3 regions of the Streptomyces sp. NPDC049887 genome follow, and region 1 is predicted to be linked to each of the others. Evidence: riboswitches for the same ligand, from Rfam matches in the RefSeq annotation. Region 1 holds a riboswitch; each other region holds the start of a gene.
What was found. Region 1 has a riboswitch for cobalamin ahead of AB0J10_RS17295 (cobalamin biosynthesis protein). Riboswitches for the same ligand answer to the same signal wherever they lie in the genome.
Positions count from the first base shown of each region.

Region 2: another riboswitch for cobalamin. It lies ahead of AB0J10_RS09865 (prenyltransferase/squalene oxidase repeat-containing protein); the one in region 1 lies ahead of AB0J10_RS17295 (cobalamin biosynthesis protein).
Region 3: another riboswitch for cobalamin. It lies ahead of metE (5-methyltetrahydropteroyltriglutamate--homocysteine S-methyltransferase); the one in region 1 lies ahead of AB0J10_RS17295 (cobalamin biosynthesis protein).

Region 1 covers NZ_JBFAMM010000012.1:148,169-157,700, forward strand. The annotation lists gene AB0J10_RS17285 (putative cobaltochelatase) at 1-1,603, opposite strand, end outside; gene AB0J10_RS17290 (cobyric acid synthase) at 1,642-3,195, opposite strand; gene AB0J10_RS17295 (cobalamin biosynthesis protein) at 3,192-4,175, opposite strand; cobalamin riboswitch at 4,206-4,366, opposite strand; gene AB0J10_RS17300 (hypothetical protein) at 4,492-4,713, opposite strand; gene AB0J10_RS17305 (inorganic phosphate transporter) at 4,726-5,982, opposite strand; gene AB0J10_RS17310 (class II aldolase/adducin family protein) at 6,381-7,094, shown strand; gene AB0J10_RS17315 (alpha/beta fold hydrolase) at 7,154-8,281, shown strand; gene AB0J10_RS17320 (hypothetical protein) at 8,593-9,532, shown strand, end outside.
Region 2 covers NZ_JBFAMM010000006.1:129,368-138,899, forward strand. The annotation lists gene AB0J10_RS09835 (hypothetical protein) at 1-340, shown strand, start outside; gene AB0J10_RS09840 (transglycosylase SLT domain-containing protein) at 546-947, opposite strand; gene AB0J10_RS09845 (ECF transporter S component) at 1,250-2,107, opposite strand; gene AB0J10_RS09850 (ATP-binding cassette domain-containing protein) at 2,212-4,056, opposite strand; gene AB0J10_RS09855 (energy-coupling factor transporter transmembrane protein EcfT) at 4,053-5,192, opposite strand; gene AB0J10_RS09860 (SCO2322 family protein) at 5,498-6,166, opposite strand; gene AB0J10_RS09865 (prenyltransferase/squalene oxidase repeat-containing protein) at 6,166-7,425, opposite strand; cobalamin riboswitch at 7,536-7,670, opposite strand; gene AB0J10_RS09870 (MBL fold metallo-hydrolase) at 7,857-8,921, opposite strand; gene AB0J10_RS09875 (aldehyde dehydrogenase) at 9,211-9,532, shown strand, end outside.
Region 3 covers NZ_JBFAMM010000018.1:134,394-143,925, reverse strand. The annotation lists gene AB0J10_RS22180 (arylsulfotransferase family protein) at 99-1,517, opposite strand; gene AB0J10_RS22175 (lipase family protein) at 2,462-3,580, shown strand; cobalamin riboswitch at 3,949-4,171, shown strand; gene metE (5-methyltetrahydropteroyltriglutamate--homocysteine S-methyltransferase) at 4,337-6,655, shown strand; gene AB0J10_RS22165 (hypothetical protein) at 6,976-7,665, shown strand; gene AB0J10_RS22160 (PepSY domain-containing protein) at 7,885-9,390, shown strand; partial or broken gene AB0J10_RS22155 (enoyl-CoA hydratase) at 9,460-9,532, opposite strand, start outside.

The sequences.
Region 1 (9,532 bases):
GGAAGGTGACCAGGCCGACCTTGTCCCGGCGCTGGTAGGCGTCCAGCAGCAGCGACAGCACCGCGCCCTTCACGGAACCCATGCGCCGGCGGGCCGCCATGGAGCCGGAGGCGTCGACGACGAAGAGCACGAGGTTGCCCTCACGGCCCTCGCGGGTGGCCTGGCGCAGATCGTCCCGGCGGACCACGAGCCCCGGTCCGAGACGGCCGCGGGCACGCTGGTGCGGTGCCGCCGCCCGAACGGTCGCCGCCAGGTGCAGCTTGGTCAGCGCACCCCGCGGCCGGCGCGCCCCGGTCGTCCTGCCGTGCTCGGTGCGGGCCCGGGAGCGGCGCCCCGCCGCCCCCTCGCCGAGACCGGGCACGCTGAGCACCTTCGTACGGAACGGCTCCGCGGCCCGCTCGGCGGCCCGGTCGCCCGCGCCGGCTCCCGCGGCCGGCGCCCCGGCGGCTTCGGACGGCTCGGGCTGCCCGGCGGGCGGCTCCGGGGGCTCGGGCTGCTCCGCGGGAGGGCCGGGTTCGGGCCCCTGGCCCTGGGGCGGGACGCCTCCACCGCCGGGGCCGCCGTCCGGGCCGGACGGGTCCGTGTCGGGGTCCGGATCGGGGTCGGTGTCCGGGTCCGGCCGGTCGTCCCCGCCGAACCGCTCCAGCGTCTCGTCGAGCTTGTCCTCGTCGAGGCCGGGCGCGTCGAACGGGTTGCGCCGGCGCCGGTGGGGGAGCGCGAGGAGCGCGGCCTGCCGCACGTCCTCCTCGCGGACGTCCGCACGGCCCGCCCACGCGGCCAGCGCCGTCGCGGTCCGGGCCATCACGATGTCGGCGCGCATGCCGTCCACCTCGAACGCCGCGCAGGTGGCGGCGATCTGCCGCAGCGCCGCGTCCCCGAGCTCCACCCGGGGCAGCAGCGTCCTCGCGGTCACGATGCGCTCGCGCAGCGCCGCCTCCTCGTCCGCCCAGCGGGCCGCGAAGGCGGCGGGGTCGTCGTCGTGGGCGAGCCTGCGCCGGACGACCTCCACCCGCTGGTCCGGCTCCCGGGACGCGGCGACCTCGACCGTCAGTCCGAAGCGGTCGAGCAACTGCGGCCGCAGCTCCCCCTCTTCGGGGTTCATCGTGCCGACGAGCAGGAACCGGGCGGCGTGCCGCACGGACACACCCTCGCGCTCGACGTAGGAGGCGCCCATCGCGGCCGCGTCCAGCAGCAGGTCGACCAGATGGTCGTGGAGCAGATTGACCTCGTCCACGTACAGCACGCCCCGGTGCGCGTCGGCGAGCAGACCGGGTTCGAACGCCTTCACCCCGTCCGCGAGGGCCCGTTCGATGTCGAGGGCGCCGACGAGCCGGTCCTCCGAGGCGCCGACGGGCAGCTCGACCATCCTGGCCGGGCGTGCCGTGCCGGGCGCGGCCTCGTGCGGGCCGTCCGGGCAGCCCGGATCGGGCGCCCCGGGAGCACAGGAGAACCGGCATCCGGCGACCACGTCGACGTCCGGCATCAGCGCGGCGAGGGCGCGCACGGCCGTCGACTTGGCGGTGCCCTTCTCCCCGCGGACGAGCACTCCGCCGACGGCCGGGCTGACCGCGTTCAGCAGCAGGGCGAGCCGCAGGTCGTCCATGCCGACGACCGCCGTGAACGGGTAGTGGGGGGCGTTGCTCACTGTGCGGCTCCAGGGGTTCCGGCGCTGGGCGGACCGGGGAGGTCGGGTGCGCCCGGCGGGATGAACGGCAGGCCCGAGGGCGCGCCGCCCTCGATGAGACGGAGGAGCGCGTCCGTGTCCGCGTGCTCCTCGATCAGATCGCCGAGGCGGTCGAGCTGGGCCTCGCGCAGGGTGGCGAAGGAGGTGTCCGGGGCGGGGACGAAGCGCCGGCCCGCCGCCGCGGCGACGGCCCGCAGGAACGCCCGGCGGAATCCGTCGCTCTCCAGCGATCCGTGCCAGTGGGTGCCCCACACCTCACCGACCCGGCAGCCGTCGAGGAAGGGTTCGCCGCCGAGCACCTCGGCGACGCCGTGGTGGATCTCGTAGCCCTCGACCGGCTGCCGCAGCGCTTCACCGGACGGGCGGGCGAGCGTCTTCTCCGCGGCGAACCGCACCCGGACGGGGAGCAGTCCGAGCCCCGGCACGGCTCCGGCCCGGGACTCGACCTCGTCGTCGATGTGCTCGCCGAGCACCTGGAATCCGCCGCAGATGCCGAGCACGGGCCGGCCCTCCGCCGCGCGCCGGGCGAGCGCGCCGGCGAGACCGCGCTCGCGCAGCCACTCCAGGGCGCGCACGGTGCCGCGCGTACCGGGCACCACCACCAGGTCGGCGTCGGCCAGTTCCTCCGGGCGGTCGACGAAGCGCACGATCACGCCCGGCTCGGCGGCGAGCGCGTCCACGTCGGTGAAGTTGGACATCAGCGGCACGGCGCACACGGCCACGCGCAGCACGTCCTCACCGACCGGCGGTGCCACCACCGACTCGCGCACGGTGCCGCGCAGCGACACCCGCAGCCCGTCCTCCTCGTCGATGCCGAGCCCGTGCGCGTACGGCAGCACCCCGAACGTCCGCCGCCCGGTGAGTGCGTGGAGCATCTCCAGCCCCGGCTCCAGCAGCGTGACGTCGCCGCGGAACTTGTTGACGAGGTATCCCGCGATGAGTTCCTGGTCCTCCGGGGCCAGCAGCGCGGTCGTGCCGAAGAACTGGGCGAAGACCCCGCCCCGGTCGATGTCGCCCACGACGAGCACGGGGAGGCGCGCCGCGCGGGCGATGCCCATGTTGACGATGTCCGTGCGCCGAAGATTGATCTCCGCGGGGCTGCCCGCGCCCTCACAGATCACCGCGTCGTATGTGTTCCGCAACTCGTCCAGGCAGTCCATCACCGGTTCGAACAGCGCCTTCTGGCGCCCTCCGTGGTAGCCGCGCGCGCTCAGCTCGCCCACGGGCCTGCCCATCAGCACGACCTGGCTGGACCGGTCGCCGCCGGGTTTCAGCAGCACCGGGTTCATCAGGGCCGTGGGTTCCACCCGTGCGGCCTGCGCCTGCATGGCCTGAGCCCGGCCGATCTCGGCGCCCTCGCGGGTGACGAAGGAGTTGAGGGACATGTTCTGCCCCTTGAAGGGCGCGACCTTCACGCCCCGGCGCACCAGCCAGCGGCAGATCCCCGCCGTGACGACGCTCTTCCCGGCGTCCGAGGTGGTGCCCGCGACCAGCAACCCGCCCCCGCTCATGTGCGCCTCCGCCCCAGGGCCCCGGCCGCGAGGCGCCCGCCCGCGCACACCGCGAGTGCCAGCACCCCCACGCGCCGCGAGAGCCGTACCGCCCGCTCGATGTCCGCGACCTCGACGGCCCTGCCGCCGGCGCCGTTGAGCACGGGCCGGTGCTCGACCCGGCCGCCGTACGAGAGCGTCCCGCCGAGCCGTACGCCGAGGGCCCCGGCGAACGCGGCCTCCACGGGACCGGCGTTGGGGCTCGGATGCTTCGCGGCGTCGCGGCGCCAGGCGCGTGCCGCGCCGCGCGGGTCGCCGCCCGCGGCGGTCGCCAGGGCCGCGGTGAGCCGGGCCCCGGGCCAGCCCGCGAGATCGTCGAGGCGGGCCGAGGCCCAGCCGTACCGCCGGTGGCGGGGGGACCTGTGACCCACCATCGCGTCCAGGGTGTTGACGGCGCGGAACCCGACGAGTCCGGGCACGCCGCCGACCGCGCCCCAGAACAGCGCGCCCACGACGGCGTCCGAGGTGTTCTCGGCGACGGACTCGACGACGGCGCGGGCGATCCCGGGGCCGTCCAGTGCCTGCGGGTCGCGCCCGCACAGATGCGGCAGCCGTTCCCTGGCGACCTCGATGTCCCCGGCCGCCAGCGCCCCGCCGATCGACCGGGCCTCCCGGCCCAGCGAGGTGCCGCCGACGACGGCCCAGGTGGCGGTCGCGGTCAGGGCGACGGCGGCGCCGCGCGATCGGCGTGCGAAGGCGGCGGCCAGCGCGCCCGCGGCGATCGCGCCGCCGGCGCACACCGCGGTGTGCAGGGCGCCCCAGCCACGGTGGTCGCGCCAGAGTCTCCGTTCGACCGCGGCGGCGGCCCGGCCGAAGGCGGCGACCGGGTGCCCGCGGCGTGGATCGCCGAGGAGCAGGTCGCCGGCCAGTCCGGCCGCGGCGCCGTACGCGAACGTGATGTCCGGGCGCGGCACGCCCGGCCTCCCCGGTTCGGCAGGCATGTTCGTCCTCACTCAGGGTCCGCGCCCTGGCTCGACGTGACCGGCGGGAGAGAGTTCCTGGCTCCGGGGTGCTCCGTGAGGGAGCGCACCCGTGACAGTGGCGGGACCGCGCCGGATTCGCACCGGCTTCCTCTTCTGCCGCCGTAAATGGCTCCGGAAGTCCACCACGGTCCCCGAACGCCCGTCAACTCGCCCTTGACCTGCGACGGGACAGTGTGCCGAGGCCCACACCGGGCGGGTGCGGGCGCGCACACGACAGGGGCCGGACCACCCGGAGGTGGGCCCGGCCCCTGTGCGAGGAGGTGCCGTACGGCGGTCAGACCACGATCAGATAGATCCCGAAGGCCACCGCCGCCGCGCAGAGCGCGAAGCAGGCGTACGCACCCGTGCGGGCGAGGCCGGCGGAGCCTCCCTGCGCGGCCGCGGCCTCCTGCTTGGAGAGACCCGCGATGCCCAGGGTGAACAGGCCCACCAGGGCGACGGTCACGACGAGGCTCACGCCGAAGACGGAGCCCAGAGCTGCCCAGTCGATCTTCATGCTGTTCTTTCCTTACACCGTGGCGGCGGGCGCCGCAGTGGACTCGGATGCCTGGGCCGGGACGGTGGCCTTCAGCGCCTCGGGCTCGGTGACCGGGGTCGTGGCGGCACCGGCCGGGGGCGGGGTGACGGCCGCGATGGCGGCGGTGACGACGCCCGCGGGCTCGACCTCGTCGTCCGTGACGTTGGTGTGGTCGACCGGCTTGCGGCGCGAGATCACCCAGATGGCCCCGGAGCCGGCGACGAGCAGCACGGCCACGGCGGCGATGCCCCAGGTGCCCTGCTTGGTCAGGAACTCCGCGGCCGCGGCGACCAGGGCGGCGGCGGGCAGGGTCAGGCCCCAGGCGACGAACATCCGGGTCGCGGTGGACCAGCGGACCACACCGCCCCTGCGGCCGAGACCGGCGCCCATCACGGCACCCGAGCAGGACTGGGTGGTGGAGAGCGAGAAGCCGAGGTTCGAGGAGGCCAGGATGACCGTCGCGGCGCTGGTCTGGGCGGCGAAGCCCTGCTGCGGCTGGAGGTCGGTCAGCCCCTTGCCCATGGTGCGGATGATGCGCCAGCCGCCGAGGTAGGTACCGAGCGCGATCGCGACACCGGCGGAGACGATGACCCACATCGGGGGGTTCGAGCCGGGCGCGAGGACGCCGCCGGTGACCAGGGCCAGGGTGATGACGCCCATGGTCTTCTGCGCGTCGTTGGTGCCGTGGGCGAGGGACACCAGGCCGGCGGAGGCGATCTGCCCGGCGCGGTAGCCCTTGGAGGTGGCCTTGTTCTCGTTCGTGCCACCGATCCGGTACGTCAGCCTGGTGGCGACCACGGCCGCGAGGCCGGCGACGAGCGGAGCCGCGACGGCGGGGATCAGGACCTTGGTGACGATCGTGCCCCCGTTGACGGCGGAGAAGCCGGCCGACATCACGGCGGCGCCGATGAGGCCGCCGAAGAGGGCGTGGGAGGAGCTGGACGGGAGGCCCAGCAGCCAGGTCAGCAGGTTCCAGAGGATCGCGCCGACGAGCGCGGCGAAGATCACTTCTGGGCGGATGCCCTCTTCGTTGATGATGCCGCCCGAGATCGTCTTGGCGACCTCGACGGACAGGAACGCGCCGACCAGGTTCAGCACGGCGGACATCGCCACTGCTGCCTTCGGTCTCATCGCACCCGTCGAGATGGTCGTCGCCATGGCGTTGGCGGTGTCGTGGAAGCCGTTCGTGAAATCGAACACGAGTGCTGTCACGACGACAATCGCGAGCAGCAGGGTGATGTGCTCCATTTACCGGGTACCCAGGCAATCGTTCAGATGTCAGTGGCTCGGGTGAACGTAGGGTTGCTGAGTGAACGGAAGGTGAACTGGGGCGGGCTTTGGAGTGTCTTCAAGCGGAGTGAGGCTCTTCCGTTCATGCCTGCGGAGACGCTTGCGGCGGTGTCCCGGGAGCGCTCGCGGCCGGGGCGTACCGATCGGAATCGGCCAAATTCCTGGCCTGTAGCTCTCCAGGGTGGTCGCGAAGTGGCCGCTAAGTGATCAAAATCCTTCGCCTGGATGAACGCCGAAAGAGATTCCGGTCACTCCGGACTTTCCGTCGCCACGCCCCGGCCATCGGGGTGCGGCGACGGCGGCCCGGAGCCGGCCCGCCGTCGCCGCCACCGGTCCGGACTGACACGATCGGCCGCATGACGGAACAGGGGCAACCCGACGAACAGCCGGACGAACAGCCGGAGGGCCAGGAGCGGGAGGCGATATCCCGGGCCTGGTCGGACCTCGTGGCCACGGCGCGCAGAACCGTCGCGGACGGCCTGGTCGTGGGAACCTCGGGGAACGTCTCCGTACGCGTCCCCGGCCCCACCGGCGACATCGTGCTGGTCACCCCCAGCGGGGTGCACTACGACCGGCTCACCGCGGCGGACGCCGTCGGTGTCCGCCTCGACGGGCGGCAGGTCCTCGGGCAGCTCACGCCCACCAGCGAGCTCCCGATGCACCTCGCGATCCACCGCGCCACCGACGCGGTGGCCGTCGTCCACACGCACGCCGTGCACGCCACGGCCGTCTCCACCCTCGTCGACGAACTGCCGCTGATCCACTACATGGCGGCGGCCCTCGGCGGCCCCGTCCGCGTCGCCCCCTACGCCCTGTACGGCACCGGCGAGCTGGCGGCGCACATGCTCCGCGCCCTGGCGGACCGCACCGGCTGCCTGCTCCGCAACCACGGGACGGTCACCTACGGGTCCTCACTGGACCAGGCCTTCGACCGCACGGCCCAGCTGGAGTGGATGTGCCGCCTCTGGCTCACTGCCGTCTCCGTCCCCGGACGCACCCCCGCCCTGCTCTCCGAGTCGCAGCTCCGGGAGGTCGCCGGGAAGCTCCGCGACTACGGCCAGTCCCGCTGACGTCACTCCCGCCGCCCGGTCCACTGGCACCCCGGCACGGACCTCACCACACTGGAACGGTGCGCCCGGCAACAGCGACGGCAGCGGCCGTCACCACCCTCATCGGTCTCGGCGCGGCCGCGTTCGCCGCAGGCCGGTACGCCAGCGACGCCGCGCTGAAGGCCCCCGCGGGACGACCCCTGCCCGGTGAAGGGCGGCTCACCGTGCACGCCACCGGGCCGGGCCGGGTCACCCTCACCCGCAGCCTCGTCTCCCAGCGCCCCGGCACCTACGGGCTCTGCGGGCACGACGTGCACGCCCTCGCGGGCCCCGTCCTGGAACAGGTGCCGCACGCGGCGGACACCGTGGTCCGCCGGCTGGAGCGGGTCGAGCGCGGCAGCCTCGACCCCGGCACCAAGGTGCGGCTCACCCCCCAGCTGCACGTCGGCGACCCGGACAGCGCGCTCGGCATCGACCACGAGGACGTGGACATCCCGGGCGAACTCGGGCCCCTGCCGGGCTGGTTCGTCCCCGGACCGCGCTCGACCTGGGTCATCGTGGTGCACGGCCTCGGCACCACGCGTGAACTCACGATGAACCTCATGCCGTTCCTCACCGAGCAGCGACTGCCGGTGCTGGCGCCCGCCTACCGCGGCGACCCCGGCGCTCCCGCGCCCCCCGACGGCCTCGGGCACCTCGGTGACTCCGAATGGCGCGACCTCGACGCGGCCGTGCGTTTCGCGGTCCGCGGCGGCGCCGACCGCGTCATCCTGCACGGCTGGTCCACCGGCGCGTCAATGGCCCTGCACGCCGCCGCCAACTCCGCGCTTCGCGAGCGGATCGCCGGACTCGTCCTGGACTCCCCGGTCCTGGACTGGGAGACCACTCTTCGGTCCCTCGCCGCGGCCCGCCGCATGCCGACCGCACTGCTGTCGCTCGCGGTACGCGCGGCACAGGGGCGCACGGGCCTCCACGGCGACCGGCTGCGGGCGGCCGCCGACCCGGACGCACTGCGCGTACCCACCCTGATCTTCCACGGACCGGACGACACCATCGCCCCCTGGGGCCCGTCGCGGGAACTTGCGGCCCGGCGGCCCGACCTGGTCAGTCTGCACACCGTGGCGCACGCCCCGCACGCGGCCATGTGGAACGCCGACCCGGCCCGATACGAGGAGGCCCTCCGGCGCTTCCTCACCCCGCTGCTCTAGGTGTGCTGTCCCGGGGCGCCCGGCACGCACGCTCGCCGCGTTGTCGGAGTCGTCCGAGCGGGCCCAGTACGAGGGCGATCCTCCGTCTTGCGGCCCTTCCGCACGGCCCGGAGGGCCGGGGGAGACCCGATGCACCGGACCCGATCCCCGACGCGGGAGCCCTGACTCACGCGCCACCGGAGATCCAGCGGCCCGGCCGGCCCGGTCCGGAACCCCGCGACCGCCGCTCGGCAGTCCCTCTGACGACCCCTCGGTACGTGTTCCCCCCTTCCGATTGGGCTTTCGGGCCGACAGCGGGGAGACTGCTCCCCGTGACGTCCCGTAACCTGCGCGACTCCAGGCTCCGTCTTGTCCGCCCACGGCCCACCGCCACGGCCCGCCGCGCCGTGACGAACAGGCGCACGCGACCCGCTCCGCGCCCGCCCGAGGGCACGCCGCCGACCGCGGAGCTGGCCGGCCAGGCGCGCGGGGTCCTCGCCGACGCGGTGCGCATCGCCCGCTGGGCGGCAGCCCACCACGCCGAGGGCAGCGCCGCCGAGCGGGAACGGGCCGCCGCGGACCTGCGGCTGACACCGGGACAGGTCCACGCCGGCTGGGACCGCGCCCGGCTCGCGGGGCTCGTGGAACTGCACGGCGGCACGGCACGCCCCGGCTGGCGGCTGAACGCATGGAACCGCGACGACAGCGCCGTCCTGCGCGGCTGGGTCGCCCTGTTCGACGCCTGGCCCCTCGTCCACCCAGCCCCCGCCGACGTGGCGCCCGCGGCCGTCGCCGAAGTGGTGGAGGCCGTCCCCCAGGTGCTCTCCCTCCTCCAGCTCTCCGCCGGGCCCGTGCTCCTGCCGGCCCTGCTCGACCTGCTCCAGCAGCGGGTGGCGGAACTGCGCGAGGAGCGCTGCGAGGTGCCCTACGGTCCCGAGCCCGCCCCCGCCGACGCGGCGGCCGCGGCCCTCGCCGAACCGCCGGAGGCCGTTCTCCCCGCACTGCTCGACTGGGCCCTGGAGGGTCTCGCGGCCGTCGGTGCACTGACCCTCGGCGACGGCCACGCCACCCTCACCCCGCTCGGCAACTGGGCGGTGTGGGTCAAGCTCGAGCAGATCTGCGTCGCCGCGCAGAGCCCGGCGGGCCACATCGAGCAGTCCGCCGAGGAGATGCTCAGGGGCTGCGCGCGGCTCAGCCCCGGGCCCGCCCGCGCCGAGTACCGGGCCTGGCTCGCCGCCCGTACCGTCTCCAGCGCGGTCACCGAACTCGTCG
Region 2 (9,532 bases), on a different contig from region 1:
GACGGCCGCAGCGGCGTCCGCCGGCGCGCGAGAGGCCCGCACCGTTCCGTGGTGTGCGGGGTACGGGACGGCCACCGCGCAGGGGGTGCGCTGGATCGAGCCGCTCGGCACTGCGGTGCTGAGCGCGGAACGTCACTTCCGGGCCCGCCGGGTCCGACCAACGAACAAGGAGATGAACATGACCGCCATCGACATCAACGACCTCGACGACACCATCGCCAAGGCCTACGGCGAGCTGAGGGGAGCCATCAACTCCCACAGCGAGAAGAGCATCCACATGTACAGCACGGCGCTCCAGGCGCTGGTGGAACTCCGTCGCCAGACAGTCACGGAGAAGTAGGCCACCACCCCACCCGGGGGCCGGCCACAAGGAGTCAGTGCTCCGTGGTCGGCCCTCATGGCTCCGGGCGGCGCGGGGCGGCGGGGTGCCAGGGCCCGAGGACGGGCTCCTGGACACGGCGAAGGCCCCGTGCCGACGCGTGGTGCGTCGGCACGGGGCCCGGGTCCGCTGTGCGCGGCAGTCCGTCGTCCGCCGTCGGGCCGGCTCAGTACCAGTGGTTGGCCTGCCAGAAGTTCCAGGCGCCGCACGGGCTGCCGTAGCGCTCGTTCATGTAGTCCAGACCCCACTCGATCTGGGTCTTCGGGTTGGTCTTCCAGTCGGCGCCCGCGGAGGCCATCTTGCCGCCCGGCAGGGCCTGGACCAGGCCGTAGGCGCCGGAGGAGGCGTTGATGGCCGTGTGGTCCCAGTTCGACTCGTGCGAGACGATCTTGTCGAAGCACTGGAACTGCGCGGCGGGCATCATCTGCTTCGCGATCTCCTGCGGCGTCGCGGCCGAGGCCGTCGACGTCGTCCCCATGACCGCGCCGGCCGCACCCAGAAGCACGGCGGTACCGGCGGCGAGGGACTTGCTGCGGGCGGAGATGCGGGTGATCAGCGAGCGGGACAAGGGCTTACCTAACGTTCGGGGACTCCGGGTCGCGAGGGGCGGGGCCGAGCGGGGCTCGTGTGCCGGGCTTCCAGGCCCTGCTGCGCCTTGCGACGGGAACAGTTGTAGCCAGCCCCCGGGGGCCCGTGCCGTGACCGGGCTCACGCCGTAGATACGACGTAGAGGGGGCATCAAAGGCCGAAAGTCCTAATACGGACATATACGGTTTAACGGCAGGTGGGGAGGGGTGGGTCGAGAATCCGCGTCCTCGGACGACGCCTACGAACGCCGATAGTTGCGGGACCAAAGTCCTGTGGGCCGCCTCACCCCTCGGAAGGGGTTCCGGCCGCCTTGAATGTGACCTGGGCCTCGAAAGCGGCCCGTCGGGTCGCCCGGCGGAGTGCCTTCAGCAGCGTCGGGCCCACCAGGAGGGTCAGTACGACCGTGAGGGCCGCCCGCCCCAGGTCCCAGCCGAGGGAGGTGGCGAGGACGTACGCGCCGAACCGGACCAGGTTCTCGGCCACCGGAGCGCCCTCCTGGAAGGAGATGCCGGAGGCGAGGCCCGGCACGAGCGTCCAGCCGTAGAGGTTCATCGCCGTGCCGTACGCGAACGCCGCGGCGAAACCGTACCCCGCGAGCATCAGCAGCTCCGCACGGCCCCTGAGGCGGTGCGCACCCGGCAGCAGACCCGCGCCCATCGTGAACCAGCCCATGGAGAGCATCTGGAACGGCATCCACGGTCCGACCCCACCCGTGAGCAGGGCGGACGCGAACATCGTCACCGAGCCGAGGACGAATCCGAACCCGGGCCCGAGCACCCGGCCGCTCAGCACCATCAGGAAGAACATCGGCTCCAGCCCCGCCGTGCCCGCGCCGAGCGGCCGCAGCGCCGCACCCACCGCGGCGAGCACGCCGAGCATGGCGACGGCCTTCGCGTCCATGCCGCCGTCGGCGATGGTCGCGACCACCACACCGACGAGGAGGGGGAGCAGGGCGGCGAACAGCCAGGGGGCGTCCTGTGCGTGGCCGGTGACGGTGGCGTCGGCGTCGGCGAGCAGCGGCCAGCCGAAGGCCACGACACCGATGGCGCTGACGAGGGCGAGGGCGGTGACGGCGCGGGGGCCGAGGCGCACGGGGCGGGCCGGCGCCCTGTGCCGGTCGTCCCGGTCGTGCCCGTCGATCAGACCGTGCCGGTCGTGCCGGTCGGCCCGGTCGGCCCGGTCGTGATGGTCGAGTCCGTCAGGACGAACCTGCCGGTCCGGCCGCCCGGGGGTGTCGGCGGTGCTCACAGGGCGGCCTCCACCTGGGCGACGGTGAGCCACGGCTCCGGGGCGAGGATCTTGGCTACCTGAGGGGCGAAGGCGGGGGACGACACGACCACGTCGGCCGTCGGTCCGTCCGCGACGACCTCGCCGCCCGCGAGGATCACCACACGGTCCGCGATCTCCGCGGCGAGTTCCACGTCATGGGTGGCCAGCACGATGCCGTGGCCTTCGGCCGCCAGGCCGCGCAGCACGGTGACGAGTCGCGACTTCGCCGCGTAGTCGAGCCCGCGGGTCGGCTCGTCGAGCAGCAGGAGCGGCGGACGGGCGGTCAGCACGATCGCGAGGGCGAGCGCCAGCCGCTGGCCTTCGGACAGATCCCGGGGATGGGTGGCGTCCGCCACCCCCGGGAGCAGCCCGGAGACCAGCTCCCGGCAGGTCCCCGGCGCGGCTGCGGCGTCCGCGTCCGCGGCGGCGCACTCGGCTCCGACCGTGTCCGCGTACAGCAGATCCCGCGGCTCCTGGGGTACGAGTGCGACCCGCCGCACCAGCTCCGCGGGCGGGGTGCGGTGAGGGGTGCTCCCGCCGACCCGGACCGTCCCCGACGCGGGCTCGACCATGCCGACGAGGCTGCCCAGCAGCGTCGACTTCCCGGCGCCGTTTCGGCCCATGAGAGCGACGGTCTCTCCCGGCGCGACCACGAGATCGACCCGCCGCAGCGCCTCGATCCGCCCGCGCCGCACCCCGAGCCGCGCGGCCTCCACGAGCACCGCCGGGTCGTACTCCCCGGCCGGCTCGACCGTCCGGGCCCGCCCGCGCCCGAACCACGGGAACAGGGCGGCCCGCCCTCGTCCCCGGTCGGCCCGCCGCCCGCGCACCGCGGGGCCGGTGACATCGGCACGCGCCGGGCCCGGCGCTGCTCCGCCCGTCGTGTCCGTACCGTCCGTCGTGCGGACGGAGGGAGGGACGGGGGCCGCGGGCCCGGCCTCCCCGGCCGGCTCCCCACGCACCGAAGGGCGTGTGCCCCGGGCGCCCGCCGGTGTCACCCCCGCCAGCCGGGCGCGCAGTTCGCCCGCGTGGCGGCGGGCGTCGCGGACGGAGAGGGGGAGCGGGGCCCAGCCCGCGAGGCGGCCGAGAGTGACGACCGGGGGGCGGACCGGGGAGAAGGCCATGACGTCGGTGGGGGCGCCCGACACCGGGGGCTCGCCGGGAGCGGGCATCAGAATGACCCGGTCCGCGTACTGCACCACCCGCTCCAGCCGGTGCTCGGCCATCAGGACCGTCGTCCCCAGGTCGTGGACGAGCCGCTGGAGCACCGCCAGCACCTCCTCCGCCGCCGCGGGGTCGAGAGCGGACGTCGGTTCGTCGAGGACCAGCACCTTCGGGTGCGGGGTCAGCACGGAGCCGATCGCGACCCGCTGCCGCTGCCCGCCCGAGAGCGTCGCGAGGGGACGGTCGCGGAGTTCCGCCAGCCCCAGCAGGTCCAGCGTCTCCTCGACCCGTCGGCGCATCACCGCGGGAGCCAGCCCCAGCGACTCCATTCCGTACGCCAGCTCGTCCTCGACCGTGTCGGTGACGAAGTGCGCGAGTGGATCCTGGCCCACCGTGCCGACGACGTCGGCGAGTTCGCGCGGTTTGTGGGTGCGGGTGTCGCGCCCGTCGACCGTGACCCGGCCCCGCAACGTGCCGCCCGAGAAGTGCGGCACCAGCCCGGAGACTGCCCCCAGCAGTGTCGACTTGCCGACTCCCGAGGGCCCTACCAGCAGGACCAGTTCGCCCTCCGGCACGGTGAGGTCCACCCCGGAGACCGCCGGCGCCGCCGCCGCGGCGTCGCCGTACGTCACCGAGACGTTCTCGAAGCGGATCATGACGTGGACTCCTTCGGCGGCACGGGCGCCACGAACGCGGGCAGCAGGCCCACCAGCGCCGCCGCGGCGGGCCACAGCGGCAGGGCGGGAACGGTCAGGGGTACGACACCGGGATGCAGCGCACCGGGCTGGTACGCGCCAGCGCGGATCATCAGTACCGCCACGACGACACCGGACCCGGCCACCAGCCAGGCCCTCGGACCCCAGCGGTCCGGGCGGTACCGGGTGCGCACCTGGCGCCGTCCACCGAGCCAGAGCCCGCCCAGTGCCGCCGCGAAGCCGCCGAGGAGCACGGGGAGGCCGTACCCCGCGCCCTCCGCGGCGAGCAGCCCGTACGAACCGGCGCACACGCCGAGCAGTCCGCCGAGCGTGAGAGCGGTGGTGGTGCGCCGCACGGCCGGGGGCACCTGCGCGGTACGGCCGTAGCCGCGCGCGTCCATGGACGCGGCGACAGCGACCGAACGTTCCAGCGCGCCTTCCAGGACCGGCAGCCCGATCTGCAGGACGGCCTTCACCCCGCCCGTCGGACGGCCCCGCAGCCGTCGTGCGGTACGGAGCCGGAGCACGTCGGCGACCATGTTCGGCGCGAACGTCATGGCGACGACGACCGCGACCCCCGCCTCGTACAGCGCGCCCGGGAGCGACTTCAGCAGCCGGGCCGGGTTCGCGAGCGCGTTCGCCGCGCCGAGACAGATCAGCAGGGTCGCCAGCTTCGCCCCGTCGTACAGCGCGAACACCATCTGCTCCGCCGTCACCCGGCCGCCGATCCTGACGCCCTGCGCCCAGTCCGGCAGGGGCACCTCGGGCAGCGTCACCAGGACGAGGGTGCCCGGGATGGGCGAACCGAGGACGACGGAGAACACCAGCCGGATCGCGATCACCGCCAGGCCGAGCTTGACGAAGGCGCCGTACGAACGGGCCCAGGGAGCGTCGGTGCGCCGGGCCGCCACGACGTACCCGGCGACGCCCACCAGGAGGCCGAGGAGGAGGGGATTGGTCGTCCTCGAAGCGGCGGTGGCGAGGCCCAGCGCCCAGACCCACCAGGCTCCGGCGTGCAGCGCGTTGCTCCGGCCGGCGGCGGGCGCGCGCAGGGCACCGCCCAGCGGCCGGCGCGCCCGCGGGGCACCGCCGGACAGTCGACCGCCGCGGGGCGCGGCACCGCGCTCGCCGCTCCCGACGCCCGCGCCAGGGTCGTTTGCGGGGCCGCCGACGGGGCCGCCGACCGGGCCGTCCAGGGTGCCGGCGTCCGGGTCGTTTCCGGAACCTCGACCGGAGTCTCTCTCCGCGCCCGGGCCCTCGCCGGCACCGTGGTGGGAGCCCGTGTCCGCGCCCGGGTCGTCTCCGGGGCGGGCGTGCGGGACGCCGCCCAGCAGCCGGACGTTGCGACGCCGTCCGTGCGGCTGCACGGGATCGTCCGGCGGCGGGGGCGCGGGTGGCGGGGTCATCCGCGGCGGCGGGACTGCCAGAACGCCGCCCCGCCCAGCGCGAGCAAGGCCGCGATGCCCGCGAAGAGCCCCAGCGAAGGGCCTCCGTCGGCCGCCCCGGAGGGCTTCCCGGCCGGCGGGGCGGGCGCGCCCGACTCCTCGGACGCCGGGCCCCCGGCCGGGACCTGCTCGCCGCAGCCCGTCCTCGGGTAACCGGAGATCGCGCACAGCAGCGCGTCCGAGTTGTAGCGGAGGGGCTTGGCCACCGCCGCCAGGGCCTCCGCGCTGGTGGCGTCGGAGGGGACCGCGGCGCAGCCGGACGCCGGTGCGGACGGGGGCTTCTCACCGGACGGCGCGTCCGCCTCGGTGCCGAAGTCGATCACGATCCCGACCCGCTTGGTGCCGGGCTTCGCCGGCGTGTCCGCGCACAACTGCGAGAAGGAGGGGGCGGTACGCGGCTTCGCCGAGTCCTGCGAGTCCGCGCTGACGGAGAAGCGGTATCCGTCGACCGAACCGTCGGCCGGCCGCGCCGTGGCCGGTCCCTGGGTGGCGTAGGCCCAAGCGGCGCCGTCGGACTGCCAGAACGACCAGTACCGGTAGCCGGCCGCCTGCGCCTGCCCCGCCACGCCCGGTACCGCGAGCACGGCGCCGAGCGCGAGGAGGAGCGAGATCACTCGCCGGTGCATCACGGCTGCCTGCTCTTGCGGCGGCCGCTGATCAGGATGCCTATGCCCGCACCCGCCGCGAGGCCGGCACCGACGATCCACCAGATTCCGGCGCTGTCTCCGCCCTTGTGCTCCTCGCCCGCGTCGCTCTTCGCCCGCGGAGCGGGCGGCGCGGTGGTGGAGACCGGCTCGGGACCGGTCGCGTTCAGCTGTCGTACGAGGTCGGCGCCGCCGAAGTCCCGCGGGTCGTCGCCGTGGGCGTGCGCGGCGAGGATGAGCTGCGCGTACGCCGCCGGGCCGCCGTCCTTCGCCCACGCGGCGGAGTTCTTCTCCAGCCATCGGACCGCCGTGTCCGCCTTGTCGCCGTGCCCGGCGGCGGAGAGCGCGAGGACCGCGTCCGCCGTGTTGCCGAAGTCCGGGAGCGGGGACGGGTCGGCGGCGCCCGGCATCGGCGGCGAGTCCAGATGGCCGGTCTTCGCCAGCGCCGTGGCCAGGTACGCGGCGCCGTTGCGGGCCGACTGCTCCGGGGTGGCCTTCGCCGGGGAGGCGCAGGCGGCGGGGGCGCCGTCCGGCTCCGGGCCGGAGACGACCAGGCCGCGGCCCAGCCCGGCGAGCACGGCGGCCGCGGTGGCGTCGCCGTTGGCGAGGAGCTTTCCGGTCTTGTCCGGCTGGTAGGCGAAGGCACCGCCCCCGGCCTTGTCCGAGCACGGCACGGCGAACGTGACCAGCGCGTCGAACGGGTTCTTGCCGCTCTTCGACTTCACCTCGCCCGGCCGCGCCTTGGCCGCGGCGAAGGCGCCGATCACGACGGACGTGGAGTTCGCGTCGGACGGCATGCCCGGGTTGTAGCTCCAGCCGCCGTCCTCGTTCTGCACGGACCTCAGCCACTCGAGGCCCTTGTTCACGGCGTCCCCGTGGCCGCCGAGGGCACGCAGGGCCTGTACCGCCGCGGCGGTGGCGTTGGTGTCCATCACCGTCTTCGCGTCGCACGGCCCGGAGACGTCCGCGCGGTAGGAGGCGAAGCCGCCGTTCTCGCACTGCTGCCCGGTGAGCCACCCGACGGCCTGCTCGGCGGGCACGGTCTTGACGACATCCTGGGCGAGCAGGGCCAGCGACTGCCGCCACACACCGTCGTAGGTGGGGTCCTTCGTGCCGTAGAGCCCGGTCGGGAGCGCGGCCGACGGGGAGGGGGTGGGGGCGGCCGTCGCTGCCGGGGCAGCGGCCACGCAGAACACGGCGGAAGCGGCGGCGAGCGCTGCTGCGCTGCGGCGAACGGACATGGCGGGCTGGGCCTCTCCTGCGGGGAGCCGGGCACAGGCACGCTGAGGTACCAGGCTCCGGCCCCGTATTCCTCGACGGTGCCTGCCAGCGGGCCGGTCCCGATGGCGCGAGCCGGTCACGGCCGGTACGGGGCATTCCGACTCGCCGCCTGCGACGGCGGCTCACGGCTGCGGGTCAGTGCCGGATTCGCACCGGCTTCCCCCCGTACGGGTGTGATGACGACTCGCACACTCTACCGGTCCGTAATCCCCGCCCCTCGGGACGGGCGGCCCAGTACGGCGGAGGCCCTCGGCGGCCTGTCCCCCGGGCCTCGCACGGATCACGGCGGGGCCGGCGGCTCGTGCGGGGGTGCGGCCTCGAGTGGATCTCGCGGGGCCGGAGCGGACGGCGTGAGGGGTCCGGCCAGCGCGGATCACGGCGCGAGCCGTGTTCATCGCAGTCCGCGCGCCCCGGCTCGGCCCACCGCGGTGTACGTCACCGGGTCGCTGCCCGGCACGGCTTCCACCCGGCCCAGTTTCACCAGGCGGCGCAGATGGGCCTCGGCCTCCGAGACGGCGATGGTGCGGGAGCCGTAGGGGATCTCGTCCCACGGCCGGTTCCACTCCATGCACTCGGCCAACTGCCACGGGGTGAGAGGTTCGGCGAGAAGGGACAGCAGCCCGGTCAGCCGCTCCTCGTGGTGGGCGAGGAGCTCCCGGACCCGGGCCGGGGCGTCGGTGAAGGCGTGCTGGTGCGCCGGGAGAACCTCGGCGGCGCCGAGGCGGCCGACGCGTTCCAGGGAGTCCAGGTAGTCGCCGAGGGGGTCGGTGACCGCGCCGTCGTCGGGGTCCTCGTACAGGCCGATGTGGGGGCTGATGCCGGGGAGCAGATGGTCGCCCGAGAAGAGGCGGCCGCGGCCGGGGAGGTTCGCCGGGTGCTCCTCCTCCAGGTGCAGGCACACATGACCGGGCGTGTGGCCGGGAGTCCAGATCGCCCGCAGCCGCCGCCCGGCGAGGTCCACCAGTTCGCCGGGCGCGATCTCGCGGTCGGGCAGGGCCGCCCGCAGCCCGGGAAGGGCCCGCGTCCGGCCGCTCTCGCGGGCCGCGAGCAGCGGGGCGAGGTGCTCCTCCGGCGCCCCGACGGCGGCGAGCTTCCCGACCAGGTAGTCGAGCCAGGCCCCGGGCCGGGCCTCCCGGGTGCGGCGGACGACGGCGATGTCGGCCGCGTGCATCGCGACCCAGGCGCCGGACGCCTCGCGGACCCTGCCGGACAGCCCGTGGTGGTCGGGGTGGTGGTGGGTGACGAGTACGCCGTGGACGTCGGCCACCGCGAGGCCCAGTTCGGCCAGGCCGTCCGAGAGCGCCGTCCAGGAGGCGGGGTCGTCCCATCCGGTGTCGACGAGGACGGGTCCGCGGCCGGTGTCCAGGACGTGGACCAGCGTGTGTCCCAGGGGGTTGTCCGGGATGGGGACCTCGAGGGACCACACACCGCCGCCGTGCTCCGTCACCCGCGTCATCGGCTCCCCATCCTCCCGGCCCGGGCCCAAGAACGAGAACCCGTTCCAATCGTCGCCCAAGTCGACTTCATTGCAAAGGGCTCGGAGGTGTGCCGGGCCGGGGCGGAAGCGACGGTCCGCGGGTGCGTCCCGGAGGCGTTCCGCGGCCGCGCGTCTGCCTCCCGGGTGCGGGTCCCGGCCGTGGACTCCTCCGGCGGGAACTGGTATCTGTTCAGGCGGTCGGCGTATCTGAAATGCCGTCAGAAATGCTGGAGCGCTCGGAGAGCCGGGGTCGCGGGAGGCAGTCGTCATGTCCGAACTGGTGGAGCACGGGAAACTCTTCGTCGGCGGGGAACTGGTCGACCCCCTCGGCACGGACACCATCGAGGTGGTCTCACCGCACACCGAGCAGGTCATCGGACGCGTCCCGCACGCCTCGCGGGCCGACGTCGACCGGGCGGTCGCGGCCGCGCGTGCCGCCTTCGACCACGGGCCCTGGCCGAGGACGCCGCTCGAGGAGCGCATCGAGGTCGTCGGCAGGATCAAGGACGCGATCGCCGTACGGCACGAGGAGATCGCCCGCTCGATCAGCTCCCAGAACGGATCGCCGTACTCCTGGAGCGTCCTGGCCC
Region 3 (9,532 bases), on a different contig from region 1:
CGGCCGTCCACCTGTGCAGCACCGCCGTTGCTTGGGGAGGGCCGGGGCCGCTGAGCACCGCTTCGGCAGCTGCCTGCTACGGTGCCCCGGGTGAGCTGTCAGCTGGTCCGTCTCACGACCTTGGATACCTTGAGGACCCTGCCTCTTGCATCGAGTGCCTTCACCTGAAAGTACGGTCCGGGGTCGCTCGTCGTGATGGCCGTCTCGAATCCGGACCGTGGGGCGTGTCGGACGACGACCGACAGGTCGTCGGGGTCAGGTCCGGCGAGCACCTGCCATGCTCTGGTCTGCGTCGAGCCGTTCCAGGAAGCGTAGACGACGCTGTCCCCGCCGCTGGCCCTTGCCGCCGCATTCGGCGGGTAGTACGGCGTGCCGATCCATTCGTTCCGAAACGCTCGGTACGAGATGTTTGAGCCCGGCAGCTTCGCGTCGTAGAGCAGGTTCTGCAGGCCGTTGCCTTCGCTGTTCCCCGCCTCCGCGTATTCCGAATAGTACGGGCTCTGGCCCCACCCGATGAATTTGTTGCCGTTGGAAAGGGCCTGGGTGTTTCCCTGGGTCGGCGAGTACAACGGCGGCTCGTGGTAATAGGTCTTCACTGCGGTCGCCCTGCGATTGTCGAAATCGAGGCTGAGGATCAGGCCATGTGACTGCTGTTCGGGTGCGCCGTCGGGCAGGTCGCAGCAGCCGTCGTCGAACATGCTGATCCGGTTTCCCGGCCGGAATCGGGCATCGTGCTGCCAGTAGAAGTCCGCGTTCGGGCCGAAGGTGAAGTCGCTCTTCTTCCCTCCGATCTGATATCGGATCCGCCCGGATCTCTTGGAGATGTCGTAGATGGCCCACATGTTCCGGGCCGAGATCAGCAGCCGGCCGCCAGGCCCCTCGTCGATGGAGTTGAGGTGGAAGGCGTCCCACACCCCGTCGGACGACGAGGCGCTGGAGGCCGATACCTCGGAGTCGGCAGGGTCCAGGTGGTCCAGCGCGCTCCAGGAGTAGAGGAGCTTCCCCGTGGCGAGGTCGACCTCCTGGACCTCGCTGTCCAGGATGGCTCCGTTCTTCGGTCCCCCATAAGGCGTGAGATCCATGGGCACCGGTTTGGATGCGAGGAACAGCGCGGTGCCCCTGCGGGTCAGGGTGAACTCATGCTCGTCCGGGTAGTAGCCGTGATGTGCGAAGACCGTCTTGAGCAGGCGGTAGCGGGTGTCGTAGATGTAGTAGCACCCGCCCGGTTCCGGCGCCCCGGCCGGCAGGTTCGTGTACCACGGTGGGAGGGCGAGGGACCCCTGCCACCAAGTCAGCACGGGCTGTCCCCTGTCCCTGTCCTTGCCCCTGTGCGCTTCGTAATACGTCTGGACCTTGAAGTCGGCGTTCTGAAGGTTGGTGGAGGGCAGAGGGCGGAACCAGACCGGATCGCCGGAGCTGTCGTTGATCAGTGCTCCGGTCTGGCCGACCATCTGGTCCGCGCTGAACGGGGCGACGAAGATGGGTCCGCGAGCCGTCCCCGGTTTGTTCGCGGTCACCTTCACTCGCATGGGATGAAGGCCCGGATGGGAGACAAAACTCCACACATCGCTCCCCGACAGGATCGGGGGCGGAGTACTTTCCGATGGAGGGAAGGGCTCCGTCGCGCACAGACGGTCGTCCCCTTGCGGGCTCGCTGCGGCCGAGGGCACACAGCTTGCGATGACACACCCCGCGAGCATGCAGGCCCAGACAGCGCGCCGGGTCCTTCTTCGTGCCCGGCGAGACCTCAGCTCTCGCGTCGCCATTGCCGACCTCCTCGGCTGCCCGGGCACCCTTCTCCGATGACGGTGCCGTGGGTCTTCCAACTCTCTGTCGGTTCACCCTCCGACCCGGAATGACCAAGATCAGAGTTGTTCCCCGGGTGACGCTAAGCGGCAAGGGGTCTTTGCGCCTGCCCAACGTCACTCAGGTAGGCCATTCGGCAGGCGCGGTCTCACCCGCGAGCCTGCGACAGCGCCGTCGGAGAACCCGACAGGCCTTCCCGGCTCCGGGGAACACCGGAGCCGGGAACAGCAACCCCAATGGCGCACCGAACCGGCCCTCGGCAGGCGCAGGTCCCCCTGGCCTCCTACGGTCAACGATGACTGCACAGCCACCGTCCCTAAGCCCCGGACTCACGCTTCGGCGCACTGATGGAGGCTCAGGATGAGAAGAAGACGAAAGCGGGGTCGCGGGTATGGCCGACGCAGCGATACAGACTCCTCCGCCAGGGCCGTCCCCCCGCGCTGGGCTCCCGAAGGAGCCGGGCCGGTGCAGACTCCGCCGGAGGGCCTTGCTTCGCAGGGAGAGAGCATGTGCGGTCGTGCTGCTGGCCGGGCTCCTCATCGGTGGGTACATCGCTCCATCGGGAGGCCCGGGCGGTCCCACCGATGCCGCACGCAACGGGGACGTAGTAGGTGTTCCAACCCACCTGCGCAATGTGCCCCAGGGGATTTCTGCTGTGGCCGACGGAAAACTGCTCGTGTACCGCATGCCGGGTATGCGGGGGAACCAAGTCAATGCGACGGCCATGCTGTTCCTTCCCAAGAAGGCACCTCCGGCAGGAGGTCGGCCGCTCGTCGTGTGGGGCCACGGAACCGTCGGATGGGCACCGCAGTGCGCGCCCAGCGTCCAACTCCAGGAACACAAAACCTGGGTCGACGGCCCGAACGACGCCTTGCTGGCAGCCGTCCTGAAGATGGGCATCGCCGTCGTCGCGCCGGACTACGAGGGGCTGGGGCCCGCGTCCGCGGGCGTCACCGCGGGCCACGGCTACTACGACCTGTCCAGTGAGGGCAACTCCATGATCTTCGCCGCGGTCGCCGCGCAGCGATACCTGGGCGACAGGCTGTCAGGGCAGTGGGTCCCAGCGGGATGGTCGGAAGGCGGCTTCGCAGCACTTGCCGCCGCCTACTACTCAGACTCTGCCACCAAGGCAGACCCGGACCTGGAATACCGCGGTGCCATCACCCTTGCCCCGGTCCCAGACGTGCCCGCCATGAACAGAATCCTGTGGCAGGTCATCGACAACGCGTCCCAATCCGGGCTCCCCCCGACGGACCACCAGATCGACCAGTTGGTCTTCGCCAACGCAGAAACCATCTACTTCACGAAGACCGAACGATACGCGGGCTACCACGTCGACCCCAGCCAGGTCTACGGCCCGAGAATGCTCAGGTTTTACCACCAGGACTGGCAGCGATGCCTGGACGACCTGAACGCACTTGTCAAGCAGGACATCCGGAACTATCTGGCTGCCTCCCCGTCACACCGTCCGGACTCGTATCCGGGGGTTCGCGGAGACACACCCAACTCGCTTCCGGAGAACAGACGGTTCTTCGAACAGAACCAGGGCAAGCTCGAAGCCTCGACCCTGCCGGGCTCGGTCCTGTGGCTGTACGGGACGGACGACATCACCAGCCCGAACTCCGTCACCTACAACGTCGTCAACAAGATGGTGGCCAACGGCAACGACATCAACCTCTCTGTCCTGGAAGGGGCAGGCCACTACGACGTCCCCGTCGTCGGCCTACCGCTGATCCAGGCTCGCCTCAAACAACTCTTCGCAATGGAGTCATAACGACCTGCCCCCGGTCCACCGGGTTTGCCGGCCCGCTCCCAGTCTCCGGCCGTGTACGGGTGCACGGGACCGGCCAGCACCATCATCAGCCCCATCTCGTCTCACACGAGAGCCCGTCACAGATCCGGTTCCACGTCTCCCGGTCGACCATGCCGGCCTCCACCCGGACAACCGCGGGTACGGCCCACCGGCCAGGTGGTCCTCCACCATCTCGGCGAACTCAACCTGCGGATCGGGAACGTGACCGACCCGCCGACGGTGCAAAGCACCCTCGGGCGTCCAACTCCACGTTTTCGGTCTCCTCGGTATCGAAGTCGCACGAACCGCTGGTCGCAGACCCGAATCGGTGATCTGCGAAGCACGGGTCTAGGCTGACCTGTGCAACTGGTTCGCCCCGTCCTCCAGGCGGGGCGTCGCAAGAGGGAACCCGGTGGGAATCCGGGACTGCCCCGCAGCGGTGAGCGGGAACGACCGCCGTCAAACGCACTGGGACCTCCGTACGGGCCTGGGAAGCGACGGCCATTAGGTGTCCTCCGGTCAGGGGGGACGTGCCCGCGAGTCCGAAGACCTGCCCGTTGCCCGCGCGCGGACGACTCCGTGCGCGGACATCCCGGTGACCTCGAGGGCGGGTCGGCGTACACACCAGGCGAACGGCCGTGCCTTGTCTCGCACGCTCGCACCGTCCGGTTCGTCACCCCTTCGCGCTCTCGTCCGGCCTCCGGGATCTCAGGGATTCATCTCGCGAAGGAGATCTCCGTGACATCGAAGTCCGCAGCCGAGGCAGCACGGGCCACCGTGTACGGCTACCCCCGCCAGGGCCCGAACCGGGAACTGAAGAAGGCCGTCGAGGGCTACTGGAAGGGCCGGGTCACCGCCGACGCCGTCCGTGCCACCGCCGCCGAACTGCGCCGCTCGAACTGGCAGCAGCTCGCCGAGGCCGGCATCCACGAGGTGCCCACCGGTGACTCCTCGTTCTACGACCACGTCCTCGACACCACCGTGATGGTCGGCGCGATCCCCGAGCGCCACCGCGCCGCCGTCGAGGCCGACGCCCTGAGCGGCTACTTCGCCATGGCGCGCGGCACGCAGGACGTGGCGCCGCTGGAGATGACGAAGTGGTTCGACACCAACTACCACTACCTGGTCCCGGAGCTGGGTCCGGACACCGTGTTCACAGCCGACTCGACCAAGCAGGTCGCCGAGCTGAGGGAAGCCCTGGCCCTCGGACTGACCGCGCGCCCCGTCCTGGTCGGCCCGGTCACGTACCTCCTGCTCGCCAAGCCCGCCCCCGGCGTATCCGCGGACTTCGAGCCGCTCACCCTCCTGGACCGGCTGCTGCCCGTGTACGCCGAGATCCTCGCCGACCTGCGCTCGGCCGGCGCGGAATGGGTGCAGCTCGACGAGCCCGCACTCGTCCAGGACCGCACCCCGGCCGAGCTGAACGCCGCCGAGCGCGCCTACCGCGAGCTCGGCGCCCTCACCGACCGGTCCAGGCTGCTCGTCGCCTCGTACTTCGACCGGCTCGGCGACGCCCTGCCGGTGCTGGCCAAGGCCCCGGTCGACGGACTCGCCCTGGACTTCACCGAGTCCGCCGCCGCCAACCTGGACGCCCTCGCCGCCGTCGGCGGACTTCCCGGAAAGCGCCTGGTCGCGGGGGTGGTCAACGGCCGCAACATCTGGGTCGACGACCTGGAGAAGTCGCTGTCCACCCTCGCCACCCTGCTCGGACTGGCCGACCGGGTCGACGTGGCCGCCTCGTGCTCGTTGCTCCATGTGCCGCTGGACACGGCCCCGGAGCGGGACATCGAGCCGCGGATCCTGCGCTGGCTCGCCTTCGCGAAGCAGAAGACGGCCGAGATCGTCACCCTCGCCAAGGGTCTCGCCCAGGGCACCGACACGATCACCGCGGAACTCGCCGCCAACCGTGCCGCTCTGGCCTCCCGAGCGGGCTCCCCCATCACACACGACCCGGACGTACGGTCCCGTGTCGCGGCGGTCGCCGAGGCCGACGGCCGCCGCTCCCAGCCCTACACCGAACGGGCCGCCGCCCAGCGCGCCCATCTCGGGCTGCCCCTGCTGCCGACCACCACGATCGGTTCCTTCCCGCAGACCGGCGAGCTGCGTGCGGCCCGCGCCGACCTGCGCGCCGGCCGGATCGACGCCGCCGGCTACGAGGAGCGCATCAGGGCCGAGATCCAGGAGGTCATCTCCTTCCAGGAGAAGACCGGCATCGACGTACTGGTGCACGGCGAGCCCGAACGCAACGACATGGTCCAGTACTTCGCCGAGCAACTCACCGGCTACCTCGCCACCCAGCACGGCTGGGTGCAGTCCTATGGCACCCGCTACGTCCGCCCGCCGATCCTGGCCGGCGACATCTCCCGCCCCGAGCCGATGACGGTGCCCTGGACGCGGTACGCCCAGTCCCTCACGTCCCGCCCGGTCAAGGGCATGCTCACCGGTCCGGTGACCCTGCTCGCCTGGTCGTTCGTCCGCGACGACCAGCCCCTCGGCGAGACCGCCCGCCAGGTGGCCCTCGCCCTGCGCGACGAGGTGAACGATCTGGAGGCTGCCGGGACGTCCGTCATCCAGGTGGACGAGCCCGCGCTGCGAGAGACGCTGCCGCTGCGCACCGCCGACCACCCGGCCTACCTGGCCTGGGCGACGGAGGCGTTCCGGCTGAGCACGAGCGGGGTCCGGCCGGACACCCAGATCCACACCCACATGTGCTACGCCGAGTTCGGCGACATCGTCCAGGCCATCGACGACCTCGACGCCGACGTCATCAGCCTGGAGGCCGCCCGCTCGCACATGCAGGTCGCCCGCGAACTGGCCGCTCACGGCTACCCGCGCGAGGCAGGCCCGGGCGTGTACGACATCCACTCACCGCGCGTTCCCAGCGCCGAGGAGGCGGCCGAGCTGCTCCGCACGGGTCTGAGGGCCATCCCGGCGGAGCGGCTCTGGGTCAATCCCGACTGCGGCCTGAAGACCCGCGCCTGGCCCGAGACCCGGGCCTCACTGGAGAACCTGGTCGCCGCCGCACGTGCCGTTCGCGGCGAGCTGTCCCGGTCCTGACCCGCACATCCGAGGGCCGGGGCGCCTACAAGCGCCCCGGCCCCGACGAGATCCGCCGCCGCGAGCAGGAGCGGCAAGTCGGACGGCTCGCAGACTTCTCGATCACCCGCGCCCGATGGTCCGGCTGATTTCGGTCAGGATAAGCTCACCCGGCCCGAGCCGTGCTCGCATACGACCCCCGCGAGCTGCACGGGCTCGATCACGTCACGCGCCCCGACTGCTGTCGTGGGACAACCGTGGCCGAGATTGAACGGTGACGGATCCGCACACGTAGTAGTGCGGAAGAGGCATGAGCCGCCCGACGAACGCGAGGAGGAGTGATGGCCGACCGTGGCCTGCTCCGCTTCGCGCGGGTGGCGGTGTTCAGCCTGGTGTGCGTGCTCCTGGCGGCCACCGGGCACAGCGTGGCCGGGGGGCATCATCCGCCCTTCGCCCTGCTCGCGGCCGGCGGCACGGCAGTCGCTTTCACGGCGGGGCGCCTCGCCGGACGTGAGCGCACTTTCCGGCAGATCGCCGGTGCGGTCACGGTCACGCAGGGCGCGCTGCACCTGCTGTTCGCGTTCACCGGCCCCGGCCACACCCGGACGCCCTCCGTGCACAACGGCCAGCACGTCGGGCATATGCCGCATGCAGAGCGTATGGGGACCTACGGCTCGGAGATCGTGACCGGAGCCGTCGGTGCGGGGGCCGAACCTGTCGGCACGGCCATGGCCTCCGACCATCAGAGCCCGCTCATGCTGCTCGCGCACCTGGTCGCCGGGCTCGGCGCCGCCTGGTGGCTGCGCCAGGGGGAAGCCCTGGTGTGGCGGCTCTGCCGACTTCTGGGCACACCCCTTTCGGCGGCGCTGCACGCGCTGGTTCTGCTGCGGCGGTGGTCGCGGTTCCGGGCGTCGCTTGCACGCCGCCGCACCCCGCCGGACCGCGGCGCGGACCGCGAGGTGCCGTACCGCACCCGGGTCCTGGAGCACATGGTCGCCCGGCGTGGTCCGCCTGTGCTGTTCACCCACTGATCCGGCCGAAGCGGGCCGACGCGCCGCCCGCCCGACCGGTGTTCCCACCGCCCGTGAATCCGGACTTCCGGCCCCATGCGGCGGCTCTCACGCGTACCCCGGGTTCCGCGCGGCTCCGCTCGTCGCGCAGGGACCGATCGGTGGCGCGCGCTTCCGGCAGTGAACAGTCCCCGGCCCCTGCGTGCGGGCCGGGCAGGACTTCAGGAGCTGAACCCACTCATGAGCACCACATCCGACGCCTCTCCCGACGGGGCCCCGGCCGCCGACTCCCCGGACGAGAAGCCCACGTCGGACCAGTCCAGGCCCCCGTCGGCCACCCCGGTCAACGGTCGTACACGCTCCGGCTGGTGGCCCCTGCTGACCCGGCTGCACTTCTACGCCGGCATTCTGGTCGCCCCGTTCCTGCTGGTCGCGGCGCTGACCGGGCTGGCGTACACCGCCGTTCCGCAGCTGGACCAGCTCGTCTACAACCAGGAGCTGCGAGTGGAGGAGGTGGGTGGGACGCCGAAACCGCTGACGGAGCAGATAGCGGCCGCCCGCGAGGCCCACCCCGAGGGCAGCATCATGTCGGTCGTTCCGCCCGAGGCCGCCGACCACACCACCAAGGTGGTGCTCTCCGTCCCCGAGCTCGCCGAGCAGGACAGGCAGCGCACCGTCTACGTCGATCCCTACACCGCGGAGGTGCGCGGCGCCCTGACGACCTGGTTCGGTTCGACGCCCCTGGCGACCTGGCTGGACGACCTGCACCGCAACCTCCACCTCGGGGAGACCGGCCGGCTGTACTCCGAGCTCGCCGCGAGCTGGCTGTGGGTGCTGGTCCTGGGCGGTCTGCTGCTGTGGTTCGGACGCCGGCGCACCTACGCGGGCGGGGCGAAGCGCAACACGCTGCTGCCCGAGCGCGGGGCACGCGGCGTGCGCCGCAGCCGCAGCCTCCACGCGGTCACCGGCGTGTGGATCTCGGTCGGGCTTCTCGTCCTCAGTGCCACCGGTCTGACCTGGTCGGCGTACGCCGGCGAACGCTTCACCGAACTGCGCACCTCGCTGAGCGCGTACGCACCCGAGCTGGACACCACCGCATCCGCCGAGGGCTCCTCCGGGCACGACCACTCCGGCGGGCCCGGGGCCGGCGGGGACGCCGCGGACGGCGGTCTCCCGGAGGGTCTCAGCATCGACCGGATCCTGGAGAAGGCACGTGCCGCGGGACTCGACGGTCCGGTGGAACTCGGCGTGCCTGCGGACGAAAAGAGCACCTGGACGGTCGCCCAGACCGATGGGCTGTGGCCGGTCCGCATGGACCAGGCGGCCGTCGACCCGCACAGCGGCGAGATCACCTCGCGGGTCGACTGGGCGGACCACCCGGTGCTGGCCAAGCTCAGCAGCCTCGGTGTACGCGCCCACATGGGCACTCTCTTCGGCCTGGCCAACCAGATCGTCCTCGCGGTCATCGCGCTCGGGCTGAGTGTCGGCATCGTGCTCGGCTACCGCATGTGGTGGCAGCGCCGACCCACCCGGGGGGACCGCTCTGCCCTGGTGGGCCGCGCGCCCGCGCGCGGCACGTGGCGGCACCTGCCCCGGCCCGCCCTCGCCGTGGCGGTGCCGCTGGTGGTCGCCGTCGGCTGGGCGTTCCCGCTGCTGGGCTGGTCCCTGCTGGCCTTCCTGGTCCTGGACGGTGTGCTCGCGCTGGTCCACCGGCGGCGCACCGCCGGTCCGGCGGCGAGCGCCTGACACAGGTCCCGTGCCGTGTGGCCCGCGCTTCGTACGAGCGCGGGCCGCACGGCCGTTGAGAACACCAGCTCAGCGGTGGCGGAACTCGGGCAGAGCGCTGGTCCACGAAGGCACCCGTGCCCTGCTTCTGCTGTGCGGCTCC